Regions from separate parts of the Neobacillus sp. Soil_C_43 genome, predicted to be linked through region 1. Evidence: riboswitches for the same ligand, from Rfam matches in the RefSeq annotation. Region 1 holds a riboswitch; the other holds the start of a gene.
The links. A riboswitch is a leader RNA that binds a small molecule or an ion and turns the genes downstream of it on or off. The one in region 1 is predicted to bind cobalamin.

Region 1 (11,352 bases):
TTAGTAGGATCAGGACTAAAGGTTGGAATCGTGGTTGGACGTTTTAATGAATTTATTACAAGTAAATTGTTAGGTGGAGCACAGGACGCGCTAAAAAGACATGGTGTTGATGAAGCAAACGTTGATATCGCTTGGGTGCCAGGTGCATTTGAAATCCCGTTAATCGCTCAAAAAATGGCAAACAGTAAGAAGTACGATGCCGTAATCACGCTTGGTACGGTTATTCGTGGCTCAACGCCTCATTTTGATTATGTATGTAATGAAGCAGCTAAAGGTGTTTCAGCAACTGCATTAACTAGCGGAATTCCAGTTATTTTTGGGGTGTTAACAACGGACTCCATTGAACAAGCTATCGAGCGTGCGGGAACAAAAGCAGGCAATAAGGGCTGGGATGCAGCTGTCTCTGCCATCGAAATGGCTAATTTATGTAGAAATATTGAGCAATAAGATTTGACGGGAAGCAGAAATAAGATGAAATTTGGATTCGATGTAGATGATACATTAATAAACCTAAGAGAGCATGCCTTTCATTTGTATAATAAAAAATTGCAGAAGACAGTTCCGGTAGAAGAATTCCACAGTTTAACAACACTGGAGATACATAAACCATTCGGGTTAAGTGATCAAGAAGGCAGTAAGATGTGGAATGACTCCTTAGAAGAGATTTATTATACGGACTGTTTACCTTTTCCAGACGCAGTTGAAGTGATAAACGAGCTGAAGCTGGCAGGTCATGAGGTATATTATATTACTTCAAGGCCATTAGTACATTGTGAACGTTCGAGGAATTGGTTGGTGAATGCAGGTTTTCCTGTTGATAATGCCTCTTTTTATTGCGGCATGAAGGATTCAGAGAAAATCAATATCATTAAGGAATTAGAGTTAGATTATTACTTTGATGATAAGCCTGCAGTTTTAGAAACCCTCATGGAATTGGGACCACGTGTCATTATGAAACACAGCTCTTATAACCAACATATTCAATTACCAAGAATTCATTGTTGGTCAGAGCTTAAGGATATATTAAAGGAACTTGAAAAATGAGGCTGACTTTGATCAGCCTTATTTTCTTATTCAAAGGCTATGTTAAAGAACAGTGTTGATTTTTATACCTTGTTGATTGGAGCGGAAGGCTCGAAGACTCCTGTGGGAGTACGGTTCAGGGGAGACCCCGCAGGCGCAAGCGCCGAGGAGGCTCGCCGAAACGCCCACGAACCGCTCGAGCCTGGAGCGGAAATCAACAGGCATTTTTAACAGAGCCTATTCAAAAAATAAAATCATATACAAATCAATCAGTTTTTTACTATAATAGTGTTAACATAAAAAAATAGCTCGGTAAAACAGGTGCTAAGGTCTTAAATAGACTTTTAGCTTAATAGGGAAGTTGGTTAAAGCCAACGCGGTCCCGCCACTGTAAATGGGAGCAACCTAAACATGTCACTGTCGATAGATGGGAAGACTTAGGGAGCGATGATCATGAGCCAGGAAACCTGCCTGTTTTTGAACACAACAGCCTACGCGGATAGGAGAGTGTTAAGAATAGAAGCGGTTTCTCGTTTCCTCCTTAACCTACATAACACTCCTCCTCCTTTTAGGGGGATTTTTTTATGTCTATTTAATTAGGAAAGGAAGAGTTCCAAAATGATGAAGAAAAGTAATTTGTGGATGGTCATGCTGTTAATTTTTACTTTATTCACAAGCGGGCTACAAGCTCCTGTACTAGCAGCCGACCTAGGAAAACAAGGGTCCATTACAGTTTTGGGTTTGGATGGAGCCAACCCAATCTTAGCAAAAACCACTGTTCAAATCAGTGACGCTGAAACAGCAACAGAAGCGTTAATAGCAGCTGTTGGTGAAAGCAATGTTGAATTTACTGATACCTCATATGGGAAAATGCTCACGGGAATTAAGGGGGTAAAAGCAGAAGGGACAAATTATTGGGCATTTTTTATTAATGATGTTGCAGCACAGGTTGGTTCTGACAGCTATGTCGTCCAAAAGGGTGACCAATTAACGTTCCGTTTGACAGATTGGACAAAAGCCCCACAGAATACGGTTTCGCTCAAAGTGGTTAATAGTGATAAAAGTAACCTTACTGACCAATCAGGAATTGAAGTGATTGGAAGTCCAACTGCATTTCAACTATTACAAGTAATCCTTGGCCCTGATAAGGTTGGATACAGTGAGAGCCAGTACGGGAAAATGATTACCTCTATTAATGATATACAAGCAGAAGGTACAAACTATTGGGCATTTTACGTAAACGATAAAATGGCTGAGGTTGGAGCAGACAGCTATCCGCTTCAATCAGGAAATCAAATTAGCTTTAAACTGGAATCTTGGGAAAATGGATCGGGTGATGGCAACACAGGAGGAGAAACACCAAACCCCAATCCTTCTGGTGGAACGATTTCTGAAAAAACGATTCAAACATCCGTTGATTCAGCCAGCAAATATGTGTTGCAGAATAATGTAGGCGAATGGGAAGTAGTTGCATTAAAACAAACAGGACAGACAATTCCTGCTACATACCTTGCATCGGTAAAATCTCTAGTCAAGGAAAAACAAGGGAAGTTCAATAGAATCACCGATTCAGAGCGGTATGTCCTTGGAATACTTGCAGCTGGTGGTGATCCAACAAATGTAGTTGGCTATAACTTAGTGGAAGCCATTTACAATGGTAATGTCACTAAGCAAGGGTTAATTGGGGTGTCCTATGCTTTAATTGCTTTAGATAGCGCGAACTTTGCCATTCCAGAATCTGCACAATGGACAAGAGAAAAGTTAGTCAAGCATTTATTAGATAGGCAAAATCAAGATGGCGGCTGGGCTTGGGATGAAAGTGCTACTAGCGATATTGATACAACTGCGATGATTTTAACAGCACTTGCTCCATATAAAGAGCAGCCTGAAGTAAAGGGCAAGGTAGATGCTGCCATCCAGTATTTATCTACACAATATCAAGCATCAAAAATAGATAATAGCTCAACAGCAGCCCAGGTCATCATTGCTCTCGCTACTTTAGGGGTTGATGCGAATGCAGCTCCATTTACTGGTCTTGTTGAATATTTTCTATCCTTCCAAAATGGGGATGGTGGCTTTGATTGGCAGGGAGGAGATGTAAGTGATGCGTTCACCACTTCACAAGGAATCCAAGCGTTAGCTGCGTATCAGCTATATACAACAGGAAAAGGCTCATTATATCAGCTTCCATTAGTTGAGCAAAAGCCTGAAATGGAGAAGCCAGAGACTCAAACACCTGGTGAAGAGGCACCAGCGAAGACAACTCCTAATCAAGATAATGGTAGTAATAGTGTGAAGGGACATACGTTGCCAAATACTGCAACAGATATGTATAACCTGCTCGTGGTTGGTCTTTTGATTATGCTAATCGGAAGTCTAGTTTATATGAAGCAAAGAAAAAGATTTTCATAAGTAAAATTTGTCCCCTCCTACTAGTTAGGAGGGAACCTAGAGGGGGCGCATCTATGAAAAAATGGATGAAAGGTACAGCATTTCTTAGTCTATTATTCGTTTTGTTCTCCTTAGTTGGATGTGGTTCGAATGAACAAACTACGAAGGAAACAAAAAAAGAAGAAAAAACTGTTCAAGTAGAAAAACAAAACGAACAAGAAAAGAAGGAAGAGGCAAAAGTTGAACCGAGTAGTGAACAAAAACAAACTACGGATTCTTCAACAGTTGCTTCTGTAGAAAAAGAGGAAAATCAGTCTACAACAACAACTAGTACGCCGAAGCAAACGAGTCCATCTAATCAGCAACAAACACCGACGACCAAAACAAATACGGCTGCGACGACAAATAAAAGTAGTACTCCGACGACTACGACCCAAACACCAACGTCGACAACTCCTGCATCAAAGCCGAGTACAACCAAAACACCAAAGCCAGCCACTACGGTAACGTTATCAATCGTTGGACCAAAGGATCGAGGCACCATTGTTGCTGCAACAAAAGTTAGTTTTAAAGACGGCGACACCATTTATGATATTATTTTAGCAACAGCTAAAAAACATGGTATCGTGATTGATGCTCGGGGCAGCGGGGCAACTGCCTATATCGAAGGAATTGATAATATTTATGAGTTTGATTATGGTCCAAAAAGTGGTTGGGTATTTGAGCAAAATGGAGTTAGTCTCACTAAGAGTATTGGGGTTACAAAAATCAAAGATGGTGATCGGATTGAGTGCATCTATACCGAATAACATAGGGGGGAACGTGGGATGAAAGGTCGTTTTGAACGTTTTCATCCTCTTGTGTCCTTTCTTTTTTATGCTGGGGCCATTTCACTGCTAATTCTTATGCTGCATCCCATTTTTCTCGGAGTGGCCTTAATCGTAATTTTAATGATTAACTTTATTCATGATCAGTTAAGAGGACTGCGACGCTGGTATATTTTTATTATCAGTACCTTCCTCCTTATGCTCATCACAAATCCTTTATTTAATGAAAGAGGACGCCATTTGCTGTTTGAAATGAATGAGCATCGGGTGACACTTGAGGCTGTGATGTATGGGGGAATGAATGCAGTCTCTATAATAGGAATTATTGCGTTATTTATTTCTTATAACGTGATCATGACACCTAATAAGCTATTATTTTTATTTGCAAAAATCCTCCCACAATTTGCTGTTCTCCTTATGCTGACGCTAAGGTTTATTCCGTTAATGAGAAGGAGAATGGAGGAAATCTCAATTGTTCAAAGGAGCAAAGGGAATTCTGTGATTCAGGGGAAATGGAAAACAAGGATTAAGATTGGAATGCTTTATGTACAAACACTGTTAACCTATTCGCTTGAAGAAGCCATTCAAACAGCCGATTCAATGAATGCAAGGGGATATGGTCAAGGTCGAAGGTCTTCCTATGAATATTTTACGTTTAAGAAAACAGATCTTCTTTCAATTTCTTATTTAGTTGTTCTTTTTGCTATCATTTTATTTGAGCGATTTTCAGGCTTTGGTGTATTAACAATCTATCCATTTATGGAAGCATGGCAGTTTTCTGTTAAGGATACCTTTGCTTTCTTATGTTATTTTATGTTCTTAAGTTTTCCATTAATAGTAGAAGTAGGTGGAATGGTCCGATGGCGTTTATTGAATTAAATGATGTTACATTTACATACCCAGACTGTTCGGAACCAGCCATAAGCAATCTATCACTTACTCTTAATAAAGGTGAATTCGTCGTGCTGTTCGGTGCTTCTGGTTCGGGAAAAAGCACACTTTTACAATTATTAAAAAAGGAAATCCAGCCACATGGAACCCTTTTAGGGCAGATAATGATTAATGGGAAAAATCTTCAAGCGGCAGAGGGAAATTCGAAGGAAATCGGCTTCGTGTTCCAAGATCCGGAAAATCAAATGGTTGCGGATGACGTTCTTCATGAAATCGTTTTTGGTCTTGAGAATATCGGACTTTCAACAAATGAAATGAGAACCAGAGTGGCCGAGATGGTTCATTTTTTTGGCGCAGAATCACTGCTGCACAAAAAAGTACATGAACTCTCTGGTGGTAAGAAACAACAGATTAACCTCGCTTCAGTTTTACTCATGCAGCCGGATATTCTGTTACTCGATGAACCTACTGCACAGCTGGATCCAGTAAGTTCACGGGAATTTTTAGATATATTAAAGAGACTGAATGATGAATTTGGTATGACGATTATTATTGCAGAGCACCGTCTCGAAGAGGTTTTTACATTGGCAGATCAAATTGTCATGATGGATCAAGGTAGGGTCCATCTTTCAGGCGAGCCGAGGAAGGTCCTTCCTGAAATTTGGAATTCGCATAATAAAGCATTTATACCAAGTATTCCAGCTTTATTTTTAGAATCGGAAGGAAAGGGAATGATTCCTCTCAGTGTTAAAGAAGGAAGGAAATGGGCCCAAAAGTCGGAGTTAAAACCTATTCATCTGGAAAAAAACAATCCTATTAATTCACTCGGCAATGAATTGATCAAGGGGATTAATGTTTCATGTCGCTACGATAAGCAGGGAGATCTTATTTTAGACGAGCTTGATCTAAGTCTGAAGAAAGGCGAATTTTATGCTTTGTTGGGTGGAAATGGTTCAGGTAAGTCTACATTACTCAAGTCTCTAGCAGGTTTATTGAAGCTGGAAGGCGGAAAGATTCTTCTCGAGGGCAAGCCCTTAAAAGGGTATAAAAACAAGGAATTAACCAAGAGAATTGGCTATTTACCGCAAAATCCTAAACTGTTTTTTATTCAGGATACAATTGAAAAAGAAATCAAGGAAACAATGGCTCAATGGAATGTAACTGACATGAATGAGGTAGAGGTCTTGTTAGGCGGATTAGGGATTGCTCATTTGACATCAAGTCACCCTTATGACTTAAGTGGCGGGGAACTTCAGAAGGCGGCACTTGCGTGTGTATTATTGCGGAAGCCAGAATTGCTCTTGCTGGATGAACCTACAAAAGGATTAGATCCAATCTCTAAAGAAAATTTAGCAAACATTCTCCTTGGTCTGCGCAGATCAGGTATGACCATTTTCATGTCCACTCATGATGTGGAATTCGCGGCACAGTACGCAACCAAATGTGGAATGATGTTTCAAGGGAAGATTACCTCTGAGGATGAACCGAAGAAGTTTTTTAGAGGAAATTTCTTTTATACTACGATGATACAGCGTATTTTCCGTGATCGTATAACAGCGACACCGCTGACGCTAAAGGAGGTAACTCGTCCATGATTAGGAATAAAGGACTAACAACCTTCCTCGTTTTATGTATAATGGTCATCTTATTGGGAGGTACCTTCCTTTGGGAGGATTCCTATTTATGGTTAAGCTTTGGTTTCGTCTTTCTTGCTATTTTGATTTTTCTCGTCCGTTTTGAACGGCGAAAGGTGGAACCACGGGAGCTTGTTTTATTAGCAGTTCTAGCATCCATTGCGGCCGTAGGAAGGATTCCATTTGCAAGCCTCCCAAGTGTTCAGCCAACCACCTTTGTCATCATGATGTCTGGATTTGTTTTCGGTGTAGAAAGCGGGTTTATAATTGGGGCGGTAGCAGCCCTTGCTTCCAATATGATTTTGGGCCAAGGTCCATGGACACCTTGGCAGATGGCTGCATGGGGTTTAGTAGGGTTAACTGCAGGATGGTTGCGAAATACAAAAATACTGACTAGTAAAACTGGTCGGATTATTTTTGGAATTGCATGGGGTTATTTGTTCGGGTGGGTAATGAATCTGTGGGGGTTTTTATCAATCGTTCAATCTGGAAGCCCGTTTGAATGGAAGGCGTTCATGGTATATTTAATAGGAAGTGCTACTTTTGATACAATGCATGCCGTGTCAAATGTATTCTTTTTACTTGTGTTTGATGAGGTTTGGATAAAAATTTTGTCCCGGTTTAAGAGGAAATATGGATTATTAAATTAAAGTATTAACTTAGAATTAAATCAGAAAAAATTTCTCTCTGACCGAACAATTCCCTTCTGTTTGGTCAGAGATGGCACTACTACCTAACAATAATTTTATTTCAATACATTCATAGGTACATTAAACCAATTCCATAGAAAAATCATCCAAATTAAAGAAATTGCCCATGCTAGAAGCGGCTTCAAAAAATGAACTCTCAAAACGGTAAACATGACAATATTAAAACAAATGGACCACATTAAATTCCAACTGTGATCATAATTTATTAAGTTTAAAAAATAAAAATTTATTCCTTCAATTCCACTGTAAAGGAACACCCATAAACTAACCCAAAGGATTTGTTTTTTTATAGAATGGGGATAATGCCCAAGGTAAATAAGAATCGTTGCAGGATAAACTATGATGGCAATCATTAAATCGATGGCCATATGACCAATTAGGAATTGTTGTCCAAAATAAACTTCTTGGTATGACCACATACGATGATCATGAAGCAAACTGTTTTTTAGTAAATCGCCCCCGATAAAAAATAAAATTGTGGAGTAATATGCCTTCCAGTTTTTCCAATCTCCCCATTTAATTCCTGCTAGTAAAAACAGAGCATTAAATACAATATGCATAAAATCCCTCACTCATGCTATTTCCTAAAATTATATATAGAGCATGTAAATGCGCACCTAAAGCATTCTATTATTTTCAACTAATAATAATAAATTCATTCACTTTACAGATATTTCTCGTTGTTTCTTAAATTAGACAAGAGGCTGACCCCTTTGCTTCATGGTCAGCCTTTTCATTTATTGGTTGTATTTTTCTATGAGAGTGTTGATTGCTTTTCCGACATTATATAATATGTTATCCAAGCCTTTTTTCCATTCAGGGGCCTGTTCTTTTATGGTTTCCCCTAATTTTTGCGCATTCTCATTTAATTCTTTGCTGATTTTCTTTGCTTGCTCATTAATCCGTTTCTTTTGTGCAGTTTCGCCAGCCAGCTGGGCATTAATAGAGACAACATCAAATGATTCCTTTGGAAGATGACGGCTTGACTCCTCCATAATTGCTTTAAAAATAGGTACAACATTTGAAGAACTTGAGCTAGGCAGGTAATGCTGCTTATCTGTTTGGTCAAAACCGATCCAAATGGCACCAACGAGATTTGGGGTATATCCCACCATCCATTGATCCTTCGTACCACTTGCACTAAATGGTAGCTGTGTCGAACCAGTCTTTCCGGCTAATTGAAGACCTGGAATTCTAGCACGCTTGCCTGTCCCTGTTTCGACGACATTTAACAGCATTGATGTTATTTCGTTCGAAACCTCTTCAGATGTAACTTTTGTTGTATTCGCTTCATGTTCTGCAATGATATTTCCAGTTGGGCCGACAATTTTTGTAATTAAGTGACTATCCTGCCGCTTTCCGCCATTTGGGAAAACAGAAAAGGCGTTAGCTAATTGAACCGGTGACACACCTTTACTCATACCCCCAAGTGCAATTGCCAAATTTTTATCTTCTTTTTCAACAGGAATGCCAAACCGCTTAAGTGAGTCCATTCCTTTATTTAAACCCACTTCATTTAAAAGCCAAACGGCAGGAATATTCAATGACTCTTCGAGTGCCTTATACATTGGCACCTTTCCTTGATAGGTTCTTGAAAAATTCTCCGGTTTATAATTTCCAAAGGTTATTGGCTCATCTTTCAGTTCAGATGAATAGGAATAGCCCTCTTCTAGTGCAGGAGTATATACAGCTAGCGGCTTCATTGTCGAACCTGGCTGAGCCCTTAATTGTGTAGCTCGGTTAAATCCACGAAATACATGCTCACCACGTCCGCCAACGAGTGCACTAACTCCCCCCGTTTGAGGATCCATTAATGCAGAACCGCTTTGAACAAAAGTGTTTCCTTTCCCCTTTGGAAACAGGTAGTTCTTGCTATACACCTTTTCAAGTCCTGCTTGCAGATTTTGATCCATTTCCGTATAAATTCGGTATCCTCTTGTTAATATTTCATCTTGAGTCAATCCATATTTGGATATGGCTTCATTTAAAACCGCATCCACATAGTAGGGGAATTTTCTCTCAACAAAGCTTCCTCCACCATCTTTGAGACGGATTTTTTGTTTCTTAGCCGTAGAATACTCAGCATTGGTGATCATTCCGAGTTCTTTCATTTTCGCTAAGACTACATTTTTTCGTTTCATGGCTAAATCATAATTATTATAAGGGTTAAGGTAGTTTGGTGCATGAAGTAGTCCCGCAAGCATCGCTGCTTCACCGACTGTTACATCACTAATGTTTTTATTAAAGTATTTTTTAGAGGCATTGCCAATTCCCCAGGCGCCGCTGCCAAAATAAACTTGATTCAGGTACATTTGCAGAATTTCTTCTTTTGTATATACCTTTTCGATTTTTACAGCTAAAAATAATTCTTCGGCTTTTCTCTTGTACGTACGTTCGGGCGAAAGAAGGGCATTTTTCGTAAGCTGTTGTGTTAAGGTGCTACCCCCTCCAGTAATTCTTCCAGCAAATAAGTTACTAAAAAAAGCACGAGCAATCCCTTGAATATCAAAGCCACTATGTTCATAAAAGCGTTCATCTTCAATGGCGACGACGGCATTTGGAACATATTTTGGCAATTCATTCATTTTTATGCCCTTTGTTCGATTCGTTGCCACATTCGTAGCTACCTTCCCACTCTTATCATAAATAACAGTGGGCTGACTTAAACCTTGCTTTAATGACTCTACATTGGCTCTTGTGGCAAGCCAGCCAAAATATGAGATGGTCACTAAAACGACGACAAGGATGATTAACAAAAATATTTGGGTGAGATGTCTTTTCCTCCAGAAACGACGCAGCATGTCCCAAAGTGGATGTAATTTCTCCATGTGATCTCCTAACTTTTAAAAGGAATTTTTGCTTCATATATTATAAAATTTCTAGCAAAAAAAGACCAACAAAAGCGTTTTTCCTACTATTATCCCCTTAAATTTTTTCATTATTTGGCTATAATTAACTATTTTTTAAAAATCTGTAGGGGTATATTCGCCAAACATCGTCTATTAAGTTGAATTGAGTGAGAAACAGGAGGAAGCTATGATTACGATAAAAAATGTAAGCCATGATTTTGTGATTGGGAAAAAAGGGAGACAGACTATAATTCCGGTGCTTAGAGACATTTCATTCACCGTGGAAAAAGGGGAAATAGTAACGATTGTTGGCAGAAGCGGTTCGGGGAAATCAACTCTGTTAAATTTAGTTAGTGGTTTTATTCATCCTAAAGAAGGGGAAATCTGGATTGATGGAGAAAAGGTTTCGGATTTAAATGAGACGAAATTTGCTGATTTCAGGATTAATAACCTTGGATTTATTTTTCAAAGCTTTCAATTGATTCCCAGCATGACTGCTTTTCAAAATGTAGAGCTTCCATTGATCTTAAAGGGTGTAAGCGAGAATCTGAGAAGAGAACAAACAGAAGTGATGCTGAAAAAAGTAACTTTACTAGACTATCAGGATCACTATCCTGGAGAGTTATCTGGTGGTCAGCAGCAACGAGTCAGTATTGCAAGAGCCTTAATTGTGAATCCTCCAATTATACTTGCCGATGAACCTACGGGTAGTCTTGATAGTGAAACAGAGGAGGAATTACTGGAATTTATCACTGAGTTGAATCGGGATTTAGGTATTACGTTTTTAATTATTACACACGATGACAAGGTGGCCGATATCGGTAATAGAAAAATTGTATTAGCGGACGGTCGAATTGAACAGGGGGTGCTGGTATGAAGCTAAATGACCAATTCCGTTTTGTTCGACAAAATATGAAGAAAAACAGAACGAGAGTATATATGACGATTCTTGCCACCGCAATGGGGTGTGCCTTCCTAATTGTACTAGCCTCTGTAGGCTTTGGGTTACAGAAATCAGTGGTTAAAG
Region 2 (11,352 bases), on a different contig from region 1:
TTTACGTACCATTACGATGTTTCCCTCTTCGTCATGAAATTCGTTAACGATCGTTGTAGGTGACATATTTTGCGTAATTTCGGTACATAAGTTACTGCAATAGATTGAAGTACGACCCTTGCCTAAAAGATGTTTATTCGGATTTTTCCTGTTCACTTCATCTCGGTAAAACATGTATGGAGTTCCAGTTTCTAGTTGTGAAACCATAATTCGTGCCATAATATCCATAGCTCGATATGTTTTACGTGGAAGAAGTGGGTTACTTACCGCCTCCTCATATTTCTCGGTAAAATATTTATGGTCACTTTCATCATAAAAATCTTCCAATCCAAGAAGATTACCATTTTCATCTTTCCAGCCCATGATCTGTTTTACCTGATGGGGACAAAACGTATGCCATTCTCCAATACTTCTACCGTTATCATCTTTTTCTTCAAGTTTTTTCATAAATAAGTCCGGAATAGAAACCCCGGTAAAAATATCATGGGCTTTCCGACGCTCATCTCCATTATTTGTTTTTAAGTCAAGGAATCCATTCATAATATCTTTATGAAATATATCCAAATATACAGCGATGGCTCCCTGCCGCTGACCTAATTGGTCAACACTTACAGCAGTATCATTTACTAACTTGATCCATGGGACAACACCGGAAGAGTTTCCTCTAAATTTCTTAATATCGGAACCTAAAGCACGAACCTTACCATAATAGAGTCCAATTCCCCCACCATCTTTACTCAACCTGGCAATATCCCAATTATTTAAATAAATGCTATCGAGGGAATCATCGACTGTGTCAATAAAACATGAGGAAAGCTGACCAAAGCTTTTTCCTGCATTTGCTAATGTAGGGGTTGCGACCGTCATATATAAGTTGCTTAAAGCCCAATATGTCTCTTTTACTAGACTTAAGCGAATGGACTTCTTTTCATACTTCATAAGCGTCATAGCAATAATCATGAAACGCTCTTGAGGAAGTTCATAGACGTTCCGTTCATGATCACGTGCAAGGTAACGATCTGCAAATAGGAATAATCCTATGTAATTAAACAAGTGGTCCTGATCTTGACTAATTTCTTTTGCTATACTATGTATTTCATCTTTACTATATAGGGTTAGTAAGTCACTAGAATAGATTCCTAAATCCGTTAGTATTTTAATGAGCTCATAAAATTTTCCATATTTTTTTGTGAATTCATATCCCCGATTTTTTGCTGCCTCACAATATAATTCATGCAAATACAAGCTAGCAGCCATGAATGTCCAATCGGGTTGATCTAGTGCTATTTGGTTAACTGCATAGAATAGTGCTTGCTTATTAACGTCTGTGTCTGTTCCTCCCAACTGATTTATATGCTTTTTAAAATCAGAAGCATCAATGTTAAATTTCTGTTCAGCTTGATTAATAGATTCCAAAACAGAATCAAGCTCTTCTTGTACCTTAATGGCCATAATTTTTCCCCCAAATTAAAAAAATCCGCTCAAGGTGAACTGAGCGGATGAAACGATAACAGTAGAGAAGACGAAAAAATTTCTGGTGTCTCCTGTCGCCACCGTTTCATCTTCTCAATCCCCGAAGAAGTTGAAACATCTTAAGAAAGACAGGTCTCCTGACTTATGCTTCTCCCTACTATGAGCCCTTCCCGTATAAGCGCCTAATCAATTAAACTCTCTTATACAGTGGTTTTCCCATTTCGTCAGCATTTACAGTTGCGGGGGCAGTTCTGGTATTTCACCAGATTCCCTATTAAGCCTAACGGCATCTTTCCTCAAGGCAAACACAATATATAGTTTTTTATCACAAAGACATAACAACATCTTGTATAAAGCGGTTAAAATAAATACTAATGTATATTCCATAAAATATCAAGCATCTTTTTCTTTATCATTCATCTAGTTGATAAAGATTCTTTTCCAGTTCTCTTCTAATCTCTTGAGGTATTGTTTCAGATTGTTGTGTTTTGAGATTAAAATTTACATAAGTGGCTGTTCCTTTTACACAAATTCTTCCTTCCTGATGGATTTCCTCATAAAGCTGTAAACTGGAATTTCCTATCCTATTAATCCATGTAAAAACTTCTACATCCTTTCCAAAATATATTTGTTTTAAATAATCCACGTTCATATTGAGAATAATCATTTTCCAATTTTCAAAGGAAGAGTCAGGGGTAAATAATTTGAAAATTTCGTTTCTAGCGGCCTCAAACCAAATTGGTATGGTTGTATTATTAATATGACCCACCCCATCCGTTTCAGAAACACGAGGTTCAATGACTTTTTTATACATAAAGGCTTCCCCCTTCTCCATTAGTTAATTATCTTGTTATATCTCCTTCATAAGCCTTGACGTAAATTTGTTGAATTGCTTCAATAGTAAACTCTTTTGGGCTCCTATTTAATAGCCTTTTCTGTTTAATCCCATTCTCAGCCAACCGTTTGATATCCTTCCGTTGGATGTTATACGCACTTAGTGTTGTAGGCAGACCGACATCTTGCACCAAGTCTAGTAAGCAATGAACCACTTCCTGCGCGATTTCCTTTCCACTTTTCCCCTTGCTCGTTATCGAAAATAGGTCGGCGACTGCCATGATTTTTTCCAAACAAGCCGGCCATATATAATCATAGACGTAAGGCAATAAAACAGCATTTGATTCCCCATGAGGTATTTTATATAAGCCACCAAGGGGGTAAGCTAGACCATGAACCCCTGCCACACCTGCATTAAAAAAACTTAATCCCGCCAATAAACTGGCTAATGACATTTGTTCTCTTGCTGGCCGATCTTGACCGTTCTCTACTGCCGTACGAATACTACCAATTATCTTTCTCATTGCTTCTAGTGCTAAAATATCAGTTAGTGGAGTGGCGTTTTTTGAAGTATAAGCCTCTAAGGCGTGTGTGAAGGCATCAATGCCACTTGCAGCTGTTACTCTTGGTGGTAATGTGTAAGTTAACGATGAATCGACAATTGCATAATCAGCCAACAAATATTCGTGAGTAATAACATCTTTTGTTTCCTCTAAAGAAAAAACAGCGATATCTGTAACCTCTGCACCCGTTCCAGATGTCGTCGGAATTAAAATCTTTTGCAGCCCCTTTTTTGAAAACTTTTTCGTTCCGCTTAAATTTAAATAGTCCTCTATCCATCCTTCATTTTCTACAAGGACGGCAGCAGCCTTTGCTAAATCAAGCGCACTCCCTCCACCTACACCAATAACTAAACAAGGATTGTATTTTCTAATTTTAGTCACCACTTGATTCCCTACCTCTATAGAAGGCTCCGGCACAACATTAATATCTAATTGAATTCCAATATTTAGCTCTTCAATGATGCTGAGAATGGGTTGAATCACACCTAATTCCTTTACAATTGGGTCAGATAATAAATACACTCTTTTAGCTTGTAAATCCTTTAATATATCTTTTAAGTTTGTTAACGATCCTGCCCCATGGTAAATTTTCTTTGGTGAAATAAATTGCTCCATGTTTCTCACTTCCCCTATTAATTAATGAAATTGTTTATATAGATTATTCTAAATCTTCTATCTATTTAAATCAAAGGTCAACTAATGAAAAAGGACGGCTCTAAACAGAAGAGCCATCCTTTTTTGTATTATTGTACCCTCTGTATCCTATTTTGAAGTGGATAGGAAAACGATTTTGGCTGTGCGGTAATGTAATTAACAAGCGCATCTAAATCAACCGGACCAATTTCTTTATTTTGGGCTTTAGTGAATTCAGTAAAACCATCTCCCCCACCCGATAAGAAGATATTTGCTGTTACCGTATACGACTTAGCGGAATCAAGTTCTGTACCGTCCGAAAGCTTGACACTCACTATCCTGTTTCCAACAGGTTTATTAGGGTCCCAAGTATATGTTAAACCAGAAATTTGTAGGATCGCAGTTCTTGTACCCCACTGCTGGTTAAGCAAGTCACGAATTTGCTGCCCGGTCATTGTCATTTTTACCAATTCATTATTAAAAGGCTGTACCGTATATACCTCACCCCAGGTAATATCACCCGGATCAATATCAGCTCGTATACCTCCAGGGTTCATAAAGGCGATATCTGTATTCATCGCTTTTCTTTGTGCATCGGCAATGAAATCCCCAAGAACAGATTCACCATTTTCATTTTGCTTTGCTGTTAAGTTATCAGATGTAGATCCAACTATCCGTTTAACAATTGGCTCTACCTTCGCTTCATAGCCTTCAAGTATTTTCTTAATTTCAGGATCTGGCTCTATCCCTTCTTGAAAGGTTGTTACAATCTCTGCCCGCTTGGAAACAATATCCTTCGTTTTCGGATCAATTTCAATATCAACGTCTGAAAAAGCCGTCCCATAAGAATACGACTGAACTACCAGTTTATTATCAATTGTAGCATTCATATAGGCATGATTATGACCACCAAAAATAATATCTACTTCGTCGTCCACTCGATTGGCGATATCAACAAGCTGACCTGTAGGATTTTCTCCATTTGGGCCAGATGTACCTGGATTATGGGCCAGAACAACAATCGATTTTACTCCTTGTTTTTTTAATTCAGCTACATTGCGGTTAATCGCTTCTATCTCATCGGTGAATTTTAAGCCCGCTACACCACTTGGTACAACGACAGTTGGTGTCTCAGTTGTTACCACCCCAATGAAACCAATTGGCATTCCATTTACCTTGATCACGTGATAGGGAGGTAAAATAGGTTTTCCTGTTTTCTCATTGATTACATTAGCTACTATCCATGGAAATGTAGAACCAGCAAAATCCCCTGTTTTTGGATGGGAGCCGCCATTTATTAAACGAAGGAGTTCATTTAAACCTTCATCAAATTCGTGATTTCCAACAGTACCTATATCAAATCCAAGTTTATTCAATACCTTAATAGTCGGTTCATCCTGTAATAGTGCCGATACTGGTGGACTTGCGCCAACCATATCTCCATCCTGAACAAGAAGTGTGTTTTTATTCTCCGCTTCTCTTTGTTTTAGATAAGCAGCTAAATAGTCAATACGCCCTGCAGGCTTTCCATTTACTTTACGAGTAACATTTAACTGACCATGTAAATCATTGATTCCTAAAAGTTGAACTTGAACAAGCCGGGTGTCCGCTGCAGGTGGCTTTGCCTTTATAGGATTTTTGGCTTCAGGACGATCAGATTGATGTCCATGATATTCTTCGGATAGGCCTTGATCCCCTTGAGGATTTTGCCTTGCCACTTGAAGTACATCATTTTTTGTTTTGTTTGCACTATAATGATTCTGATCGTCTACTACTCGTGAAAAAGCTTGATTCTGTCCTGTCCATCCAAATAGGGCAAGCATTACTGAGTACATGAATATCCTATAATACGATTTCATATATTACCTCCTATTTTTTACTAAATGAGCCAAATGTATTTTTTGCTTGAAAAAGGTTGAATATGCATTTACTCAATAAATTCGGTCGTCATAAAAACCACGTATAAGTATATACGTGGTCTCCTAGTGGGTCATTGCTATCCCATTCAAACATTAAGCTTGGGCAAAATCAATAATATATTTTTCTATCTTTCTAGCATCCTCGGGATGAAACATATGCGATGAATTTTCATACCAAACCATATCTTTTCCAAGTGGTGCCTCTAGATTATTAAAAAAGGTTTCCACCGGTTTTCCTTCTACATGAGCATCTTTTGTACCATGTAAAAATGCAATTCGAGTTTCTACTTTTTTTAGTTGATTTAAATTTATTTTTGCAAAATCCTCGATTAATTCTTGGGTGTATGTAAGATTATAGGCACTATAAAAGGAATGGAAAATATCCATTAAGGAATACTCAGAACTAGTAAAAAATTGTTTTAACCCTCCAATCATACCAGGATGTTTTACCGTTTCACTTTTATATACCATAGAATTATATTTAATTAGCGGTCGGCGAAATTCGGTCCATTGTTTTACTTTAAGATAGGGAGGTTGTCCTAATTCATACAATTTCTTCAAAGTCTTTTGATCATTGGCTTGTTTTGCTTTATTTACAACCCAGTCATAACAGAGTTTATCATTATTTGTCCAATTTAAAATTTGTGAAATACCAAAATAGGCATGAAGTTTTTCCGGATATCTTAAGGCCATATTTAATCCAATAATGGACCCCCATGAATGTGCGGCCAAATATATCTTTTCTTGGTTAAAGCGGCTTCTGAGTACATCTACTAATTCATTGCAATCAGTAATGTATTGCTCGACTCTCATAGATTCAGCCGGTGTATTCTTATCATAAGATTTTCCTGCACCTCGTTGATCATAAAACACAACAACAAAGTGTTTAACGAGTTCTTTAGTTGTAGTAGACACGGCATAATCTTGACCTCGAGAGACTACACCTGGAACAGGCATACACGGTCCTCCATGAATAAAAAGCAGAACTGGTTTTGAAGGATTTTCTGCCTGAATTAGTACGGTCTGTTCCACTCCTCCCAATCTTATTTTCTCAACAGAATCCATCCCCGAAGTTGCGATCCTGAACTCTCTTTTTTTAAAAAGTAACACCATTATTTACCACCTCTCTTTAATGCTATTATACAATAAAAGGTGACAAGCAAACGCTGTGCTTGTCACCTTTTGTGTTCTTTTTTATCTTTTTGCTATGAGGTTTTGATAAGCAGCTGATGTTCTTACTTCCACAGTTAAGGTTCCATTTCCATAAATTGCTTTTATTAAAAATGGATATCCCGTTGTATTCTTAAATTGAAAATCTGGGCCACCATATGACACTGTCGCATCACGACCGGCAGGAACATAACCAACTGATAATGAGTGGTGATGCTTTTCTACATAGGTTACTGCTAATAAATCCACCGCATTAAATAACGTGGAAGAAGTCTGGCAAATTCCTCCACCAATCCCATCTACCATTTTTTTATTTACAATTTCTTTTGCCTTTTGATACCCGTGTGCAGTGTCACTAGGTCCAACCGTAGTATTAAAGGAAAAAATATCATCGGATCCAACAATGATATTGTTGATAGCTTGTGCTGATAACTCGATATTCTTTGAACGCCCCACCACTCCGCTATTAAATCTTGTAGTAAATTTTCCTATTATTACTTCTCCTAAATGAGCGATTTCCTCAGGCTTATAGCCACTTTCAGTAACGTACAAGGGCAGTTCAATGTCTCCACCAATAAGAGATGCGGCCATAACCTTTTCTACTAATTCCGATTCCTCTAATATCACTTTCGGTTTTCCCTTAATGATTTGCCCATTTGCATCAATTTTATCGAGTACCATTCGCTGGTCATACCCCGTTGTTGTTTCAGTTCCTCTCGCCAAATCTTTTGCCCATTTTTCAATTTCCTTCTTGTAGGTCTCTTTGTTGGTTTCAAACCCCATATCTTTCGGTATAAAGCTCTTAATAATTGTTTTGGTATTCGGGTCAATGACATTAACAACAATTTGCTTAGGTTCCTCTACCTTCGGTGGTTCTTCTTTCGGCTGTTTTTCAGATTGCTTTTGAGGTTGTATTACCTTTTTCTCCCGTGAAATTTCTTTTGTTGTTCCCTCTGTACACCCCGTCAATCCTATTAGACTACTAATGACAAAAATTGAAATAGCCCAATTTCGTTTGCTCATTGCCCCAACTACTCCTCTTATTAGTTATTCAGTGGTGTTCTAATCCCAATTTATTGATCACTATGGAATTCAATCCCATTCACCCATTTTATTCGTCAAGGCATGTCATTATTACTGTGGCTATATCGACACAAACCGATTGCTTTTCCGTCACCCATGATAAAGTATGGTATAATAAGAATAGAAGGGATTAGAATGAGTGTTGTTATACAAGAAGGTTTATAACTCCACCACCATTCTTAATTCATTGAGATAGAAAAATAATTGGAAAAAAGGTGCTATACATGGACGGTTCGATTGAAACGGTTTATTTCTTAGAAAATCCTGAGAGGAATATGATTAAATTTGCAACTGGGAAACAGCTACGTTATGAGGATGTAATAAAAGAGGTTTTTGGGGTTGCGAGTATCAATGATTTACACATGATGATTCAGTTTAATAAAGGTTTTCAAACAAGTATTTGTAATTGTCATGGAATCAGTGAGAAAAGTATTACTTTAGATCGAATCATTCGGATTGCATCTAAAACAGATTTACTTCGTTTCAAGCAACTAATATTGGAGCAAATGACCACTGGAGAAGAAGAGTCAAACATAAACCCTTCTACGTGTCCCTTCGATCATAGAATAAAGCTTCAAGAAGGCATATTCCAATGGGATGATACTAATTTTTCTTATAATGCCGTAAAACCTGGTGCCTAACCTTTGTGATTGTAATAACCACAAAGGCTAGGTGCCTTTTTTGAATCCATAAGTGTGGAAAATTTTCCCTGTAATAAAAAAATCCTCGCATCAATTTGATGGAAGGATTTTGTCTGTATTATTTTCTTTTTTTCTTGGTTTGCTTGTTGGTCATTTTACCTAATAAGAATGCACCTGCTGCTACACCAATAATTGTATTTGTTTTTTTGTTAAACACTTGTTTAGCAACAAGATTTAAGTTTTGTGGCCGTTCAGCTAGGCGTCTCATGAAATATCCATACCAGTCATTACCAAAAGGAACATATGTGCAGAAATTGAATCCTTCACTTGCCAACTTTAATTGAAGCTCTTTTCTAAATCCATATAACATTTGGAACTCGTACTTGTCATTTGGGATATTGTTCTTTTTAACAAAATCCTTTAAGTAGTTTATTATTCTATGGTCATGAGTAGCAATTGATGTAAATTTACCATTTAATAAATGCCATTCAGATATTTTAATAAAATTAGCATCAATATCATTTTTATCTTGGTAAGCGATTTCTGGTGATTCTTTATACGCACCTTTTACAATTCGGATGCGATAATTTTTATATTTTTCAATATACTCTTGCGCCTGATGGAAATAGGACTGAATAACTGTTCCAACGTTCTCGTACTCTAAAGAAAGATCGTCAAGTAAATCAAATGTAGGACTTAAATGACTATAATCCTCCATATCTATATTTACAAAGATACCATAACGGTTTGCTAGATCAACAATTTCTCTTAAGTTATTTAAACAGAAAGAATATTCAATATCTAAGCCCAATTGAGTAGGTTTTAAAGAAATATGCGCATCTACTTTATGCTCATGAATCGCTTCAATTACATTAAGGATTTGTTCTTTTGCAGCATTGGCCTCTTCTTCTTTAAAAACGAACTCTCCTAAATTATCCACTGTACAAGAAATTCCGTGTGAATTCAGCTCTTTTATACTTTTAATAACTTCTTCAATATTCGTTCCTGCAACGACACTTTGTGCCCCCATTTTTAAACCATATTTTTTAGCAGCACTATTTAGAAATTGGTTTTGAGACAAACTCATAAAAATATCTTTCAACATAGCGATTACTCCTTGCAGTGATTTTTATATCATCATTATAGCATACGCTTTCAATAAAATTTATTTTGCGAATATTCCAACTTAATGTCGAAAAAATCGGTTGGGTTTTTGTTCAATTTTCATGCCCTATGACTAATTTATGATATCCGACAAGGAAAGCTCATCTCTATAAAAGAAATGAGCTCACTATTATTATTTTCAACTTCTATTACTCTTCTGTTTGTACCCAAAATAAAGCTATCTATTCCTTCTATTCCGATTTCGTAAAAATGTTGGAATATCGAGTGAATCGTCAGACTCATGAACTTGATGATGACTATAATCATTTTTCGATTCTTCCTGTTCCTTCAACTGTCGACTGTTATCAAGAATCGATTCCTCACGTACATATGGTTCCTGTTTAGGTTGAAGGGTTCCAAACTGTGGTCTAGACTTCTCTTCCCTTGAAGAAGCAGATGACACATTTTTGTGTAAAGGTTGTTCATTTGAAAAGCCTGTCGCTATCACCGTTATCATGATTTCATTTTTAAAATTTTCATTAATAATTGAACCAAAAATCATGTTTAATTCATGGTCTGCTGCAGAAGCAACAAGGTCTGCAGCCTCTTGAACTTCATACAAACTTAAATCGGTTCCTCCGGTAATATTCATTAATATCCCTTGAGCACCATTGATTGAAGTCTCGAGTAATGGGCTAGAAATTGCCTTTTTGGCCGCTTCCACCGCACGTCCATCGCCCTTTGCTACTCCAATCCCCATTAGAGCTGTACCTTGATTAGACATGATCGTTTTTACGTCAGCAAAATCAAGATTGATTAATCCAGGAACTGCAATCAAATCGGAAATCCCTTGTACACCTTGGCGTAGAACATTATCTGCTTCTCGGAAGGCTTGGATCATCGGTGTTTTTTTATCTACAATTTGTAATAGACGATCATTTGGAATAATGATAAGAGTGTCAACCGCTTTCCTCATTAAATCGATTCCACTTTGAGCGTTTGATGCACGTTTTTTTCCTTCAAATCCAAACGGACGTGTAACTACTCCAATAGTTAGTGCCCCAAGTTCACGGGAAATTTGGGCAATTGCAGGAGCCGCACCTGTTCCAGTTCCTCCGCCCATACCGGCTGTTACAAAGACCATATCTGCACCCTTTAACACCTCTTGCAGTTGACTCCTGCTTTCCTCCACTGCTTTCCTACCTACTTCTGGATTTGCACCTGCTCCTAATCCTCTTGTCAATGTAGCACCAATTTGCATCCTAATCTCTGCTTTTGATAGATTGAGAGCTTGTGCGTCAGTATTAACTGCTATAAATTCCACACCTTGAATTCCTGCCTCAATCATTCGATTAACGGCATTGTTTCCTCCTCCACCAACACCTATTACTTTAATTCTAGCTACCTGATCTATATCCATATTAAAATCCCACATTAATAATTCCTCCTACTCGGCTACTACATTGCCACATTATTCAAAAAATTCATCATAGACTTTGTTACTATGTATTTTGTAGAATTCTATTCTACTTATTGTTATTTTAGCAAACTATACTGGTATTTTATATAGTGAGAAAGTTGCCCTATCAGAAATAGTTTTACACTTTATCTTTCCTACTATTCTACTAAACTTTGGTAAAGGTTCCAACAGGAAATGTCGAAATTTGGACAATTAGTCATATTGAACGGTAAGTAATAAGAATTTTAAATATATTTAATAGCAAATAAGCCCTCAAATTAATTGAGGGCTTTACCTATTTTTATACCAATCTTAAAAGTATTAACATCCTTCTTTATTTTCCTGTTTGTCGCATTTTTTCGCTTTTTTGGAAGAATTGAAGACCCAACAATATTCCAAATGAAACTAGTCCAATGATGTCACTAATCTTTTCTGGATAAATAAGACACAATCCAGCAATTAAAGCTACTATC

Region 2: linked by a shared signal. The riboswitch ahead of AC3A54_RS10065 (ribonucleoside-diphosphate reductase subunit alpha) and the one ahead of AC3A54_RS07085 (DUF4430 domain-containing protein) in region 1 are both predicted to bind cobalamin.

Annotation. Positions count from the first base shown of each region.
Region 1 is NZ_JBDGJV010000003.1:147,798-159,149, reverse strand. It holds gene ribH (6,7-dimethyl-8-ribityllumazine synthase) at 1-447, shown strand, start outside; gene AC3A54_RS07090 (5' nucleotidase, NT5C type) at 472-1,044, shown strand; cobalamin riboswitch at 1,326-1,512, shown strand; gene AC3A54_RS07085 (DUF4430 domain-containing protein) at 1,642-3,435, shown strand; gene AC3A54_RS07080 (DUF4430 domain-containing protein) at 3,489-4,223, shown strand; gene AC3A54_RS07075 (energy-coupling factor transporter transmembrane component T) at 4,242-5,120, shown strand; gene AC3A54_RS07070 (ABC transporter ATP-binding protein) at 5,102-6,727, shown strand; gene AC3A54_RS07065 (ECF transporter S component) at 6,724-7,416, shown strand; gene AC3A54_RS07060 (CBO0543 family protein) at 7,512-8,036, opposite strand; gene AC3A54_RS07055 (transglycosylase domain-containing protein) at 8,214-10,304, opposite strand; gene AC3A54_RS07050 (ABC transporter ATP-binding protein) at 10,513-11,202, shown strand; gene AC3A54_RS07045 (ABC transporter permease) at 11,199-11,352, shown strand, end outside.
Region 2 is NZ_JBDGJV010000006.1:11,105-22,456, reverse strand. It holds gene AC3A54_RS10065 (ribonucleoside-diphosphate reductase subunit alpha) at 1-1,452, opposite strand, end outside; cobalamin riboswitch at 1,584-1,782, opposite strand; gene AC3A54_RS10060 (acyl-CoA thioesterase) at 1,886-2,287, opposite strand; gene AC3A54_RS10055 (iron-containing alcohol dehydrogenase) at 2,316-3,485, opposite strand; gene AC3A54_RS10050 (bifunctional metallophosphatase/5'-nucleotidase) at 3,614-5,362, opposite strand; gene AC3A54_RS10045 (alpha/beta hydrolase) at 5,516-6,535, opposite strand; gene AC3A54_RS10040 (VanW family protein) at 6,617-7,615, opposite strand; gene AC3A54_RS10035 (hypothetical protein) at 7,900-8,316, shown strand; gene AC3A54_RS10030 (proline dehydrogenase family protein) at 8,435-9,421, opposite strand; gene ftsZ (cell division protein FtsZ) at 9,659-10,855, opposite strand; gene AC3A54_RS10020 (TRAP transporter permease) at 11,214-11,352, opposite strand, start outside.